3 regions of the Thioalkalivibrio sp. ALE22 genome follow, and region 1 is predicted to be linked to each of the others. Evidence: predicted binding sites of a transcription regulator. Region 1 holds the regulator's gene; each other region holds the start of a gene.
The links. The regulator FliA, encoded in region 1, starts transcription of late flagellar genes. The targets are predictions, from matches to a motif close to GCTAAAGTTNNNNNNNNNNCNGCCGATA.
Positions count from the first base shown of each region.

Region 1 (5,179 bases):
GCGCCCAGGCACGTCCGGCACGGGCGGCGGAGCCCGCCACGCTGGAACTGATTCAACCGGTCGGGAAGGGGCGCTATGCCACGCACTAACAAGCCGTTGAAGGTCATCGCGGTTGCCTCGGGCAAGGGCGGGGTGGGCAAGACCAACGTATCGGTGAACCTGTCGGTGGGCTTGGCCCGGCTCGGGCGCGAGGTCATGCTGTTCGACGCCGATCTGGGCCTGGCCAACGTGGACCTGCTGTTGGGGATGCGTCCCGAGCGCACGCTGCACGACCTGGTGACCGGGGACGTGGACAGCCTGGAGGACGTGCTCGTCCAGGGGCCGGACGGGGTGAAGGTGGTGCCATCGGCTTCGGGGATCGCGGCGATGGCCAACCTGACGCCGGCCGAGCATGCCGGTCTGATCCATGCCTTCAGCGCCTATCGCAAACCCCTGGATGTGCTGATCGTGGACACCGCGGCCGGCCTGCAGGAATCCGTGACGTCGTTCTGCCGCGCGGTCCAGGAGACCCTGGTGGTGGTCTGCGACGAGCCCGCCTCGATTACCGACGCCTATGCCCTGATCAAGGTCCTGCACCGCGATCATGGCCTGCGTCGCTTCCGCATGGTGACGAACATGGTCGACGGCCGCGAAGGCGCCGAGCGACTGATGCAGAAGCTCAATACCGTCTGCGGCAACTACCTGCCGGAGGTGGTGCTCGACCTGGCCGGCTATATTCCGATGGACGATCACCTGCGAAAGGCGGTGCAGAAACGCGCGCCAGTGGTACAGCAGTACCCCGGGAGCCCGGCGGGGAAGGCCTTTGCCGAACTGGCACGGACCGTGGACCGCTGGCCGGTGGGGGGCGGTGACCACGGTGGCGTCGGGTTTTTCGTGGAACGGATGCTGCAGAGCGCATGATGACGACGCGTAATCGACTTTCCGGCTATCAGGCGACCTCCGCGGCCAGCGGCGGACACGAACAGCTGATTGCCGATCACGTCGAGCTGGTCCACCGCATCGCCCATCACCTGATGGCGCGGCTCCCCGCCTCGGTGCAGGTGGATGATCTGATTCAGGCGGGCATGATCGGGCTGCTCGAGGCGGCGCGCCAGTTCGAGGGCGGCCAGGGCGCGACCTTTGCCACCTACGCCGGCATCCGCATCCGTGGCGCGATGATCGACGAGCTGCGCCGCAGTGACTGGACACCGCGTTCGGTGCACCGCAACAGTCGGCGTATTGCCGCGGCGATCCAGACCGTCGAGGCGCGCGAGGGGCGGGCGGCGCGTGGCAGCGAGGTCGCCGCCGAGCTGGACGTGCCGATCGACCAGTACTACGAGATGCTGCAGGATCACGCCGGGGCCCACCTGTTCGCTTTGGACGACCTCGGCGGGGGTGACGACGGGGCTGATCGCGTGATCGAAGGGCAGGAGGTGTCGCCGGCCCGCACCCTCGAGGCCGGTGAGTTCCGTCAGGAACTGGCCGAAGCCCTCGGCGACCTCCCCGAACGCGAGCGGCTGGTGCTGTCGCTCTACTACATCGAAGAGCTCAACCTGCGCGAGATCGGTGCCGTGCTGGGCGTGACCGAGTCGCGCGTCAGCCAGATCCGAAGTCAGGCCACCATTCGACTGCGTGCCCGCCTGGGTTCGTGGCTCGAAGACGGTACGGCTTTGCAGTTATTCTAAAACCCACCCTACGAATCCCGGAGTGACGTGTGGACAAGGGAATGAAGATTCTCATCGTGGACGACTTTTCCACGATGCGGCGCATTATCAAGAACCTGTTGCGTGATCTTGGCTTCAACAATACCCAGGAAGCCGACGACGGCAGCACTGCGCTGCCGATGCTGCAGAACGGCGATTTCGACTTTCTGATCACCGACTGGAACATGCCCAACATGCCGGGGATCGACTTGCTGAAGGCCGTGCGCGCCGACCCGAACCTCAAGTCCATGCCGGTGCTGATGGTGACGGCGGAGGCCAAGCGCGACCAGATCGTCGAGGCGGCCGAGGCGGGCGTGAACGGCTACGTGGTCAAGCCGTTCACCGCCGAGACGCTGAAGGAAAAGATCGACAAGATCTTCGAACGCATTGAAGCACAGGGATAATCATGGGCCTGTGACCGATATGCCCGACGCCCGTGGCACCGACCGCCGCGGGCGTCGTCCGAAACCTTCCGCGCCGTACCCGCAAGAGGCTTCTCATGACTGAACAGGAACACCCACCACGCGACGATCAGCTGGAGCTTGCGCGGCAGTTGGTCAAGACGCTGGAGGCGGGCGACGACACGGGCGCCCGGGCGCTGGTGCAGGATCTGGCGCGCCCCTATGACCGCGAACTCTTCGACGAGCTGGGCAAGCTGACCCGTGATCTTCACGAGGCCCTGCAAAGCTTCCGCGGCGATTCGCGTCTGGTCGAACTGACCCAGGCGGAGATCCCGGACGCAAAGGAACGCCTGAATTACGTGGTCACGATGACCGAACAGGCGGCCCACGACACCATGAATGCCATCGAGTCGAGCCTGCCGATCGCGGAGTCGTTCAGCCAGCAGGCGGCCGACCTGACGGCGAAGTGGACGCGCTTTCGCAACCGCCAGCTCTCGGTGGAGGAGTTCCGGGACTTTGCCCGCGAGCTCGACACGTTCTTCGCGCAGGCGGGGGAAGACACCGAGGAGCTGCGCCGGCTGCTCTCCGAGGTGCTGATGGCACAGAGCTATCAGGACATTACCGGCCAGGTGATTCGCCGCGTGATCCAGCTGGTGACCGACCTGGAAGAGAACCTGGTGTCCCTGATCCGGCTCTCCAGCGGGCGCATGGAGCAGGTCGAGGCGGCCGAGGCGTCGCTTGAACAACGCGAGGAGGAGCGCGAGGCGGACCGCAAGGGTCACGGTCCCAGCGTGCCCAAGACTCAAGATTCCGCCGCGGATGTCGTTCAAGGACAGGACGAGGTGGACGATCTGCTATCGAGCCTGGGCTTCTAGGCAGTTCCCCTCATGCGAATGGCGCCACGCGACCGGAGAGACTGAATGGCCATCGACCCCAATGACGAAATCCTTCAGGACTTCCTGATCGAGGCCGGGGAACTGCTGGAGGGGCTCAACGAGCAACTCATCGACCTGGAACAGAATCCCGATGACCGGGATCTGCTGAATGCGGTCTTTCGTAGCTTCCATACCATCAAGGGTGGAGCCGGCTTCCTGAGCCTGGATCCCCTGGTGACCGTGTGCCATCACGCGGAGGACGTCTTCAACCTGCTGCGTAACGGTGAGCGGCGGGCGGACAGTCACCTGATGGACACCATGCTGCGGGTGCTGGACACCCTGAACGTAATGTTCGGGGACCTGCGCTCCGGCGTGGATCCCACACCCGCCGAGGCCGATCTGGTGGAAAACCTCCGGCGCATGGCGAACAACGAGGACGTGGCGGCGGAGCCCGCCGCGCCGCCACCCCCGGAACCCGAGCCGGAGCCAGAACCCGAACCGCAAGCGGATACGGATGCGGAACCGGCGGCGGATGGCGACGCGATGGTCGGTGCCGGTGACGAGATCACCGACGACGAATTCGAGGCCCTGCTCGACAGCCTGCACGGCGATCAGCCGCCGAAGCCGGTGGAGACGGACTCCACCGCGGGCGATGCGGCCGGAGAAGAACCGGCTGCGGAGGGTGAGGGTGGCTCCGGCGACCTGATCACAGACGACGAATTCGAGAACCTGCTGGACGAGTTGCAGGCCAAGGGCGCCGGGCCGGCCGCTACCGGGGCGGTCCCCAGCCCCGCGGGCGACGAACCTGCGGAAGCCCCGTCGGCGAAGCCCGAACCGGCCGAACCGGAGAAGGCCGCCGCGCCTGCCGATACCCCTGCGGGAGGCCAGGGCGGAGGTGGCGCGCGTGCCGGTGGCGGGGGTGCCGAGGGGGGCGGCCGGGCGGCCCCGCAGGGCGAGACTTCCGTGCGCGTCGACACCGAGCGCCTGGACGAGATCATGAATCTGGTGGGCGAGCTGGTACTGGTGCGCAACCGGCTGAGCATGCTGCGCTCGCAGCATGTCGATGACGAGCTGGGCAAGGCGATCAGCTCCCTGGCCCTGGTGACCTCGGATCTGCAGACCTCGGTGATGAAGACCCGCATGCAGCCGGTGAAGAAGGTCTTCAACCGCTTCCCGCGCGTGATCCGCGATCTCTCCCGCAATCTGGGCAAGGAGATCGAGCTGGAGATCTTCGGCGAGGACACCGACCTCGACAAGAACCTGGTCGAGGCCCTGTCGGATCCGCTGGTGCACCTGGTCCGGAATGCCGTGGACCACGGCATCGAGACCCCCGAGGTACGCGAGGCGGCGGGCAAGCCGCGCAAGGGGACCGTAGTGCTGGGGGCCGCCCAGGAAGGCGATCACATCGCGCTGCTGATCAAGGACGACGGCGGCGGCATGGACCCGCAGGCCCTGCGGCGCAAGGCCATGGAGAAAGGCCTGATGGAACCGGCCATGGCCGAGCGCATGACCGATCGCGAGGCCTTCAACGTGATCTTCATGGCCGGCTTCTCGACCAAGACCGAGATCTCCGACGTCTCCGGCCGCGGGGTCGGGATGGACGTGGTCAAGACCAAGATCTCGCAGCTCAACGGCACCATCGAAATCGACTCCGAGGTGGGCGTGGGCACCACGCTGCGGGTCAAGCTGCCCCTGACGCTGGCGATCCTGCCCGCGCTGATGGTGATCCTGGACGGCCGGCGCTTCGCCATCCCGCTGGCGTCGGTGTCCGAGATCCTGGATCTGGACCTCACGAAGACGCATTACGTGGATGACCAGGAGGTCATCATCGTGCGCAAGCAGGCACTGCCGATTCACTACCTCAAGCGCTGGCTGAAGCCGGGCCACGAGCCCGAGCCGCGCAAGGACGCCCATGTGGTCGTGGTGCATACCGCCGATCGCAAGGTAGGTCTGGTGGTGGATGATCTGGTCGGTCAGGAAGAGGTGGTCATCAAGCCCCTTGGGCAGAATCTGCAGGGCGTGAAGGGCCTGGCGGGTGCCACGATTACCGGGGATGGCGGGATCGCGTTGATCCTGGATGTCTCGGATCTGGTGACCATCCTGATGCGGCAACTGCAGATGTCCGGCCGTCCCCGCCGCGCATCGCGCACGAGCGAGGGCTGAGGATGCCGATCAGGGTTCTGGTCGTCGACGACTCCGGGTTCTTTCGTCGACGCATTGC
Region 1 covers NZ_KB906500.1:108,207-113,385, forward strand. The annotation lists gene F793_RS0102190 (MinD/ParA family protein) at 76-900, shown strand; gene F793_RS0102195 (RNA polymerase sigma factor FliA) at 897-1,664, shown strand; gene cheY (chemotaxis response regulator CheY) at 1,706-2,086, shown strand; gene F793_RS0102205 (protein phosphatase CheZ) at 2,182-2,958, shown strand; gene F793_RS0102210 (chemotaxis protein CheA) at 3,004-5,121, shown strand; gene F793_RS0102215 (chemotaxis response regulator protein-glutamate methylesterase) at 5,124-5,179, shown strand, end outside.

Region 2 (5,179 bases), 110 kb from region 1:
GGCGGCACTGGACGAGGCCGGTATCGACATCCCGTTTCCGCAGAGGACCCTGGGCAGCCTGGGCGGGCCGTTGCCGGTACGGATTGTCGACAACGTGTCGGCGGCCGAGGCGGAGGCCGCCGTGCCTGCGGAACCGGACGCCCGCGACTGAGTGGCCGCAGTCACCGACTAGTCCAGGTACAGGTCGGCCCAGACCGGATCGTGATCCGAGGCGCGCCAGGGCCCGTCGGCCGGGGCGCGGCCATCAAATCCGAGGAATTCCGGTTCGTCGGCGTTGACCGCCCAGGTGGCGCCGTCCCGGACTCGTTCACGCAGCGTGTCGGGCCCCAGCAGGTAGTCCAGCTGCCCGGCCTGGCCGCGAAAGACGTAGGTATGGGCGGTAGTTGGGTCGTCGTGCACGAGATCGTGTTTTCCTGCGGCATGGAGGACGTGCAGGGGGTCCTCGGCGGCATAGGCGTTGAGATCGCCCAGGACCACGACGGGAGCATCCGCGAACTCGCCGGTTTGCTGTTCGCGTATCCAGGCGACGAGGCGTTCGGCCTGCGCGGTACGGCGCTGGTTCCAGCAGCCCTGGCCACGGTCGATATCGCCGCTGTCGGGGCAGCCGCTCTTGGCCTTGAAATGTACGACCACGGCACCGAGATGTTCGCCGGTAGCGCCCGCTTCGAACCAGCCCAGCAGCGGGGGGCGGTGGTGGACGGTATCGCGGTCGGCGGCCGTGTCGACCAAACGCAGCCGTTCCGGTCGGTAGAGCAGGCCGACCTTGATCGCGTCGTCCCCCGGTGCCGGGTGAACGATGGCCGCATATTCGCCACGCTCCCCGGGGCGGGCGTTCAGGCGCGCCACCAGGGTCTCGCGCGCAGCCGCGGCGTTTTCCAGTTCGACCGCGCCCAGCAGGTCCGCATCCAGGCCCTGCAGCAGGGCATCCAGCTTGGCGGTCTGGCGTTGGCGCTCGGCCGGGGTCTGCGCACCACGCTCGCCCAGCGTGACGAAGTCATTCTCCATGTTCGCGGTGGCAATGCGCAGGTCACCCGCATCCGCGGTTGGCACCGGGTCGGGACGCTGGCCGCCGGTCCAGTCTACCGGCTCGGTGGGGTGGATCCGGTACGCGCCGAAGGCGTGGGTGAGGATGCCGGTGAGGCCTTCCACCGAGCTTCCCGCGCGGCGGGTCCCCTGGTCGTCGAGGTACGGGATCGGGTCGGGGTTCGCGCGATAGCTCCCGTCGTCGAGTTCGATCCGCCGATTCATGTCCTGGCGCCCCGGGCTGTCCGCGGGGGCGGTCTGGCCCGGGTGCGTCAGGCGCCCGTCGGCGGCCAGCGTCATGCTTCCGTAGCGGCCGAGGTCCCGGTTGTCGGTGACCGTCAGGCGCTGCGGGAAACGGACCGGCTGGTCGATAAAGTCGCCCAGCCGGTCGGCCGCGTCGGGCAGGCGCAGGTCGACGGGGGCGGGCGGTTCGCCGTCGGCGCAGGTCACCACCGCGTCCAGTTGCGAGAGTTGGGGGCGGCCTCGATGGCGGGTGAAGGCGCCATGCACCTGCAGGCGCTGCCCGGCCGCGACCGGGTCCCTTCGTGGGGCGTAGACGAACAGGCCCGTGGCCCCGGTGGCCGAGCCCTGTTGCAGGTAGAAGCCCCCCAGCTGGTCCGTGTCCATGAAGACGCCGGTTACGGTGCCTTCCGCGACCACCTCCGTTCCTTCGGGGAGGGTCCCCGCGCGCAGTTCGGCGAGGGGGGTGGGTGTGGTCCCGGGATCGGGACAGGCCTGGCGTGCGTCGGCGCTCGCGAGCGCCAGCAGGCACGGAACGGCCACGGCCAGCCAGCGGGCGCCGGTGTGCGCGTGCAGGGCGGTTCGTTTTCGGGGTGCCGGGTCGGGCCGTTCCATGGCCGAAGGATACCGGGGTTCAGGCGCTCTTGCCGGGATGCAGGAGCTCGTAGAGGTAGTCGGGCGCCTGGGTCACATCGGCAATGGTGTAGCGGTCGAGCACGGCGAGGAAGGCGTCGCGTGCGTCGTTGAGAACACCGCGCAACTGGCAGGCGGGCAGGATCGGGCAGACGGGGTTCTCGCAGTCCACCACGTTCAGGTTCGGCTCCATGTCGCGGATTACGCTGCCGACGTTGATCTCCGCGGGTTCGCAGGCGAGCGAGATCCCGCCCCCCTTGCCGCGCCGGGTGATGATGTAGCCCTTCTGGCCGAGCTGGTGCACGATCTTGACCAGGTGGTTGCGGGGGATGGCGAACTGCTCGGAGATGTCGCTGACGGTTACGCGCTGCTCGCGCGGCTGCACGGTGAGGTACATCAGGACGCGAAGGGAAAAATCGGTATAGCGGGTGAGCTGCATAGGAGGGTTTCGTCGGTTCGCGGTGATCGAGGATATGCTTGAACGTATATTTCAGAGAACCTTAATCGGTCCGGACCTGCGTCACAAGCGCATGCGTTGCGTTCGCGTGAAGCACAGGTGCACATCGGCCTACAGCTTCGGGCCGGTGGGTCGTTACAGCGATAACAAAAGCCGGAGTGTACCGGCATCAGGGGGCAGCAATGGAGCAGGAGAGTGGGTGGCTGAGTCGCCTTTCGCTGGCGGGACGTTTCTCGCTCGCATTGAGTGCGATCGTTGGGGTGTTCTTCCTGATCGCCGCCGCGGCGGTGTTCTGGCATACGGCCACGCTGAAGGGCGGGATGGAGGCCACCCTGGAGCAGGTCATGCAGGAGCACGCGACCACGCCGGCCCTGGAGGCCGAAGTGGCCGCTGCGGTGGACCGGCTGCTGGATGTCGCGGCCTGGCAGGTCAACGCGATGATGCTGGGCGTGGCGATTGGCGTGATCGTGGTGGTGTACTTCCTGTTCGTGTTCATGATCCGTCGCCGCCTGGCGGAACTGGCCGGGCGATTCCGTGCGGTCTCGGAGGGTGAGGGGGATCTGCGCCAGCGCATCGAGGCCCCGCGCAACGACGGCATCGACCGCCTGGCCCGCCTGTTCAACGCCTTCATCGCGCGTCTGCAGCGCATGGTCTCGGAGATGGTGGAGCATGCACGTGAGCTGGGGGAGTCGGTTGGCACCCTGCACCGCGTGGCGGAGGAGACCAACCAGGAGGTGCAGCAGCAACAGGCGCGGCTGGGCCAGGTGGCGACGGCCATGAACCAGATGACGGCCTCGGCCGAGGAGATCGCCCGTAACGCGCGCACGGCCTCCGAGGCGGCCGACCAGGCCGAGACCGAGACCCGGACCGGCTCCGGCGTGGTGGACACCACCGTGCGCACCATGCGCGAGCTGGCCAGCGAGATCGGCACCGCCAACGAACAGGTAGCGCGCCTGCAGGCCGAGTCGGACCAGATTGGATCGGTGCTCGATGTGATCCGCGGGATCGCCGAGCAGACGAACCTGCTGGCACTGAATGCGGCCATCGAGGCGGCCCGCGCGGGCGAGCAGGGTCGGGGGTTTGCCGTGGTCGCCGACGAGGTGCGGACGCTCGCGACCCGGACCCAGGAATCGACGACCGAGATCCAGGCCATGATCGAGCGTCTGCAGGCGGGTGCCCGCTCGGCGGCCGGGGCGATGGAGCGCAGTCGGGAGAAGGGCGAAACGGGCGTGGACGAGGCCGCCGGTGCCGGCGAGGCCCTGCAGTCGATCCGCTCGGCGGTCGAGCGGATCCGGCATCTCAACAACGAGATCTCTGGTGCCGTGTCACAGCAGGCGGAGGTCGCGCGCGAGGTGGATGGCACCCTCACGGAGGTCAGTCAGGGGGCCCAGGTGACGGCGGCCAATGCCGAGGCAACCGCCAGCGAGACCGATGCCCTGGTGGCGCGCATCGAGCAGTTGCGAAGTCTGACGACCCAGTTCCGAGTCTAGGAGCCAGTCGGATTTGGGACTGATCTGCTGCGCGCGCAGGAGAACGGCCCCTTTTTCCGCTCTCTCTCGTTACATAGTGCCCACTATGCGCCTCGAGAGACCGAAAAAATGGGCTCGCTCTCCCGCCACGCTCGCGACGATCGCCCAAATCCGACAGGCTCCTGGCCGGGCTTTTGCCGGCGGTGCGACGCCGGTACCGACGCCGGGTAGGTGGTTTGCGTATACTGCGGCCCGCCTCGGGATCACGGAGCCGAACCTGTCATGACAGTCTGGGTCGCCACCCTGCTCGGGATCGTGCAGGGCATCTTCATGTTCTTGCCGGTCAGCTCGACCGCCCACCTGGTTCTGACCCAGCACTGGCTGATTCGTCAGGGCGAGCCACTGCCGCCTCCGGAAAGCCCTGAGATGATCCTGTTCGATCTGGTGGTGCACGTCGGCACGCTGGTATCGATTGTCTTTGTCTTCCGCAAGAGCCTGCTGCGGCTGAGTGGCGGGATCGCCCGCGAGAGCTGGCAGTGGGCCTCCGCCCGGGGCTCCGCGGGGCGCGAGATGCTGTTCCTGCGCCTGGCGCTGCTGTGCGGGTTGTCGGTGTTCGCGACCGCCGTCGTGGGTTTTACCCTGAAGGCCGGGTTCGAGCAGGTGTTTGCCCACCCGACGCTGATCGCCGGGACGCTCAGCCTCACCGGCGTGCTGCTGTGGTGGACGGACCGGTTGCAGCGGCGCCCGCTGGGCCTGCGCCAATTGAGCCCGAAGATCGCGGCGATCATCGGCGTGGCGCAGGGTTTCGCGCTGATTCCCGGGCTCTCGCGCAGCGGTATGACGATCGTCTTCGCGCTCTTCACCGGGCTCAAGCGGCGCTGGGCGGCGGAGTACAGCTTTTTCCTCGCGATTCCCACGATCCTGGCGGCGACCGCCGTGCAGTCGCTGGACGTCCTGAACGGCAACGGCCTTGGGGACCTGAACTGGACGGCCCTGGCGGTGGGCTTTGTGGTATCCGCGCTGGTCGGGATTGTGTCGCTGAAGATGGTGTTGTTCTTCCTGTACCGCGCCAACCTGAAGGTCTTCTCCTTCTACCTCTGGGCGCTGGCGCTACTGGTCCTGTTCGGTTTCCTCGACGTGGACATCATGTACGGCCACTGATCGGGGCACGCGAGTACCCCGGCTCGGCTTATTCCGGGCCGCGCAGCACCGCCAGCGGGGCCTGGTCCAGCACCCGGCGCGTCCCCAGCCAGCCGGCCAGGGCGATCCCCAGCGTACCGCCCCCGATCCCGTAGACGAAGGTCAGGGGATTGACGCTGTAGTCGAACTCGAACACCTGCCAGGCGAGCAGGGCGCC
Region 2 covers NZ_KB906500.1:220,964-226,142, reverse strand. The annotation lists gene F793_RS0102735 (mechanosensitive ion channel family protein) at 1-151, shown strand, start outside; gene F793_RS0102730 (ExeM/NucH family extracellular endonuclease) at 169-1,878, opposite strand; gene F793_RS0102725 (Rrf2 family transcriptional regulator) at 1,898-2,335, opposite strand; gene F793_RS0102720 (methyl-accepting chemotaxis protein) at 2,536-3,843, shown strand; gene F793_RS0102715 (undecaprenyl-diphosphate phosphatase) at 4,105-4,983, shown strand; gene F793_RS0102710 (ABC transporter permease) at 5,012-5,179, opposite strand, start outside.
Region 2: a site for FliA is predicted at 2,464-2,491, ahead of F793_RS0102720 (methyl-accepting chemotaxis protein). Genes of this name have one in related genera too.

Region 3 (5,179 bases), 130 kb from region 1:
ATCGACGAGAATTGTTCTGGGCCAGCGGCATATTCGCCAGCTGCCCCATCAGAAAATCGCCCGTGCTCTGCATCTGCGCCACGGCACTGTCCATCCGCGAGAACTGCCCGATCAGGCGCTGTTCCATACGTTCGAGACGGACCTCGAGGTCCTCGCGCTGCTGCCCAATCCGCTCCAGGTCATTGCGCAGCCCGTCCGTACGCGCATTGATCAAACCTTCCGGCCCAATAAAGCTGTTGGTGACCTCCTGCATCCGGCCACCAACCTCGCGCACGATCTCGGTGACGCGATCGAAGCCGTCGGTCTCCATCGCCCGGTCGAAACGCGCGCCGTCGAACGAGAGCGTCCCGTCGCGGTTGGAGACGATCCCCAGCTCCGCGAGGGTCTGGGCATTGGCATCCGGCACTTGGGCCGGCTGGATCAGGGCATTGCCGAGGCGGCTGCGAATCCCCCGTACCGTGCTGTCCCCCGTCAGAACCGATCCCTCCTCCGAGTCCGGATTGAACGAGGTCAGCTCACGGGTCTGGCCAACCAGGGCGTTATACGATTCGACAAAACCCTGCAGGGCCTCGCGCAGCTGGTCCTGGTCTTCGCTCACCGAAACGGTCACCGGCGACGCGGACGTCCCCTGCAGCTCGATGCTCAGGCCCTCGATCGTGTCGTCCAGCGTGTTCGTCGGGCTGGTCACGGTCAGACCGTTGATCACGGCCACCGCATCGCGGGCCTCTTGCGTGGTTTCCAGGTTGTCGCTGGCCAGGCGGCCGAGACCCTCGTTGGTCGCCGCCGTGTCCCCGTTCACCGCGACCGAGATCGTGTTATCGGCCCCTGTCTCCGTCGCATTCAGGACCAGGCGCGCGCCACTGCCGTCATTCACGATGGAGGCCGTGACACCGCCCCCGGCCTCGTTGATCGCATTGCGCACGTCCCGCAGGGTATCGCCTTCTTCCACGTCGATGGTGATGGCGTTCCCGCCGCCCACGCTGATCTCCAACTGACCGGCACCCACCTCGGCATCCCCGTCGGCGAACTGCCCCGCCGCGGTGGCCACGCTTTGCGCCTGCGCCAGCTGATCCACCTGCAGCGAGAAATTGCCATTCGCCGCCGTGCCGTCGGACGTCACGCTGGCCACACTGGAATCCGACACCTCTGCGGACTGGGACAACTCGAATCCAGCCAGCTGGCCCAGACTCCCACCCAGCTGCTCCACGCCGTTCGTAAGATTGCCGAATGCCGAGATCTGCGCCTCGATCCGACCTTCCCGGCGATCGAACCGCTGCTCCTTCGGGACGCGTTCGGCATTGATCAGGTCGCCCACGATCTGATTCAGATCCAGCCCCGAACCGACACCCAGTGAACTAATGGCCATGGTCTTTCTGCTCCTCGGCGCCCGGCGTCCCGGACCCTTTGCACGTGCGATATATCTATTTACGACAGCCTAGCCCAAAACTTGAGCCCCCCGCAGGAAAACCGCCTCAAAATCGGCATACCGCGCCCCGACTTGATCCCTCGGAAAATCCCGTCGTTGCGAGCGAAGCGAAGCAATCTCCAGAACCTGGCACATAGCCGACACTCGCACCTGCCACAATCACCCCCAACCCCCAGCCCCGTCATCCCGGAAACTGCAAAGCAGTTATCCGGGATCTCCCACGCCTGGCGAATCCCGCCGCTTGGGATAGTCCCGTCTCCAGAGATACCGGCTCTACGCTCCGCTTCGGCCGGGATGACATAGGGGGCGCACGGTCGAGAAGGAATGAGGCAGCCACACCCAGACGCCGGAACCAAAAAAGCCGGACCCGCTGCCGGGCCCGGCTCAACACAACATCACGCTTGTAGGTGTAACAACAGCCCTCAGGCCTTATCCGCGAGCCCCGTACCGCCGAGCTCCTGCTCGGTCTGGAACTGTTCCACCAGGGCCAGCACGGCCTCCGGCGGGATCTGGCGGATCACCTCTTCGCGTTCTCCGTCCATCACCGTGATCACCGTTCGGCCACTACTGTCGTCCACACTGAACTCCAGCGCCCGCTTGGTGGATTGCAGGTAGGAATTGATCGACTCGACCACCTGATTGACCTCATCCATATCCATGGCCTCGATCGCCGGTCCGGTGGAGCCACGAGCCGAAGATTCCGTGCTAATGCCCGTACGCGCAACGGCCTCCGGCCGCCCCTCGCCACGAACAAAACCCGCACCGGGACCCGGGACCTTGGCCCCCTCCCCCCCGCGCGGGTTCACTGCCACCAGCGGTGATGTGATATTGCCGATTCCATCACTCATATCGCTGTCCTCTTCAGAAGGGGAGGATGGCGCCCTCGCCATCCTCCCTCAACCAGAAGCCCGAGTGATCGAGCTTACTGCAGCAGGGCCAGCACGTTCTGCGGAACGGCGTTGGCCTGCGACAGCACCGAGGTACCCGCCTGCTGCAGCACCTGGGCGCGGGTCAGCTCGGCGGTCTCGGCCGCGAAGTCCGCATCCTGGATCCGCGAACGGGCGGCGGACAGGTTCTCCGACGAGATCTCCAAGTTGGAGATCGTGTTCTCGAATCGTACCTGTACGGCACCAAGCTCCGCACGCAGCCCATTGACCTGATCCAGGGCAAAGTCGACCACGCGCAACGTGTCTGTCGCACCTTCTCGGCTCAACACGTCAATGTCATTCATCGAGAGGGATTCCTGATCAGCCACATCATCGCTTAACCCCAGCGCTGCGAAATCTTCACCACCGATGAGAATATCCCCACCAATCTCCCTGGAGAGTTCGATGCCGCGCAGGATGGAACCGGAGTCACCGTCCCCAAGGCCCTCGACATCCAGAGCGCCACCACCAGTCACCGACATCTGGATATCCGAGTTCGATTCCAGGGTCAGATCGTTACCATCAAAATCCGCGCGCACGCCGGTTTGAGACGAGAGGTCGTTGATCTTTGCGGCGATCTCTTCCGCACCATCACCATTTGCAATCGCGATGTTGACGCCATTGATGTTCAATGTGCCGTCATCATCCGCGGCTGTCACCGCCAAAGTAGCTTCTGCGGTGGGGGCCAGAGAGGCGCGAACTCCGGAATCTGCCGAAGCATCGTTGATACGGTTCACCACCTGTGCGAGCGACGTGGCGTCCGCGTCAAGATCGGTCAGGTCGATGCCAACGCCCTGCAGCGAAAGAGAATCCCCACCCAGATCAGAAAGGACCAGACCGTCGGTAAAGTCTCCCAGCAGTGCCGCCGCGCCGTCAGCCACCTGAGCCCCGAGCTGCGAGCCCTGAGCATTCACTCCTTCTACGCTGATCGTCTGGTTGCGATTGGCCCCAACCTGAAATACCAGCTCTTCCAACGTGCCGTTCAGGATGTCCTGACCATTGAACTGGGTGGAATCGGCCACTCGATTGATTTCGGCGACCAGCTGCGAAACTTCGTTATTCAGTGCCTGGCGATCCTGAGAGGAGTTCGAGTCGTTACCGGCCTGCACCGCCAACTCACGAATACGCTGAAGGTTGTCTCCAATCGTGCCCAGCGCACCTTCCGCCGTCTGCGAGAAGGAGATGCCATCGTTGGCGTTACGCACGGCCTGGTTCAGGCCGCGGATCTGGGTGGTAAAACGCTCGGAAATGGCCAGACCGGCCGCGTCGTCCTTGGCGCTGTTGATACGCAGGCCCGAGGACAGACGCTCCAGGCTCTGAGCCAGCGCACCCTGGGAATTGCCCAGATTACGCTGCGCGTTCAGGGAAAGAACGTTGGTGTTGATTACTTGGGACATGATCGCTCTCCTGTAGAGTCGTTCGTCACCGCCTCGGGCGGTTCTGGTGAACGGGACGATCCCCGCTCTCAGGACCCTTAACGACCTCCCCCACAGAACCTTTAGCCCATCCTCCAAATTTTTTTCACCGCGGGCGGCAAATCGTTGCCGCCCGCGCCGCATGCGCCCTCCAACCCGCCACAGCCACGCCATCATCCGTACCAAACACCCCGCCGTCACCCCAGCCGCAGCGCAGCGGAGAGCCGGGACCTCCAGACGCCGGACCAGCCCCCAACCGACGGGCGGCCCGCACCGCAGAGATCCCGGATAACCGCTGCACCGTTTCCGGGATGACGGTTCTGTGGCAGAAAGTTACGGAAACGGGGAGCACGGGACGGCCACCCCAGGGTGGCGACCACATCTGCTGGGAGAACGCTGGGTGGATATCGTCGTGCACCCACGCAGGGCGCCGCACCGCCCCATCGATACGCATGCCGACCCCACGGGTGGCGCTCTGTGACCGTCACGACGCCACCGCAGCGGCTCGCGCGGCTGATTAATCTGATGGATCGTGAGGACGAGTACCTGATCGGCGTTTCAGAGGCTTTGTACACAGGCCCCGGAACTCAACCTTGGCTCCGCACCACCCACGCAACGCGATAGCCCCCACCGCCGGTCCCGCTCCTGTAGGAGCCCAGCCCCCTGGGCGATTTCCTTAATCAATGCCAGATGTCCGACCCGATCGCCCAGAGGGCTGGCCTCCTACAAGTGTTGCCCCGACAACGGGGGCTCAGATCAGCCAGGTGGTGCCGATGCGGTGCTCGGGTGTGGCGCCGGGGATCAGGTCCATCAGGGCCCAGCCGAAGATGAGGGTGATGAAGGCGCCGCAGAAGACGGTGGCCACGAACAGGCCGATGCGGTTGCCGCGGCGCAGCCCGAGGATGCCACGCAGCGACCAGTACAGCAGCCACAGCGAATACAGGATCAGCAGCAGGCTGATGCCGTTGCCCCACGGCCAGGGAAAGGCGGCGGCGACCTTGGCGACCCAGGCCGGGAGCAGGCCGATACTGACCGCCAGCATGGCCCGGTCCGGGTCCCCGCGCCCCTGGAAGAGTTCGCCCAGGTAGTGCGCGGACCACGCCAGGCCCAGCACACCGATACTCATGGCGAGCACGCTGTAGACGCCAAACCCCCATACCCCGGGCATCGCCTCGGCCGGCAGTCCGGTGGGAATGATCTGGTACAGGACCTGGCTGATCACCACGCTGAGCAGCAGGACCGGTAAGACAAGTCGCAGGAAGGTCTGCCACCAGGGCGGCGCCTGCTCGATCGCCTGCGCGTCACGCACCGCGCCCAGAGGGTTGATGAGCGCACGCGACGTCCAGCGCAGTGGGTTGAATTGGCCGCTCACGGTCATTTCGAGAGTATGTGGCAAAAACATGACCATCACA
Region 3 covers NZ_KB906500.1:239,716-244,894, forward strand. The annotation lists gene fliD (flagellar filament capping protein FliD) at 1-1,366, opposite strand, end outside; gene F793_RS0102810 (flagellar protein FlaG) at 1,849-2,085, opposite strand; gene F793_RS0102815 (flagellin) at 2,349-3,749, opposite strand; gene F793_RS0102820 (YIP1 family protein) at 4,519-5,145, opposite strand.
Region 3: a site for FliA is predicted at 3,828-3,855, ahead of F793_RS0102815 (flagellin). Genes of this name have one in related genera too.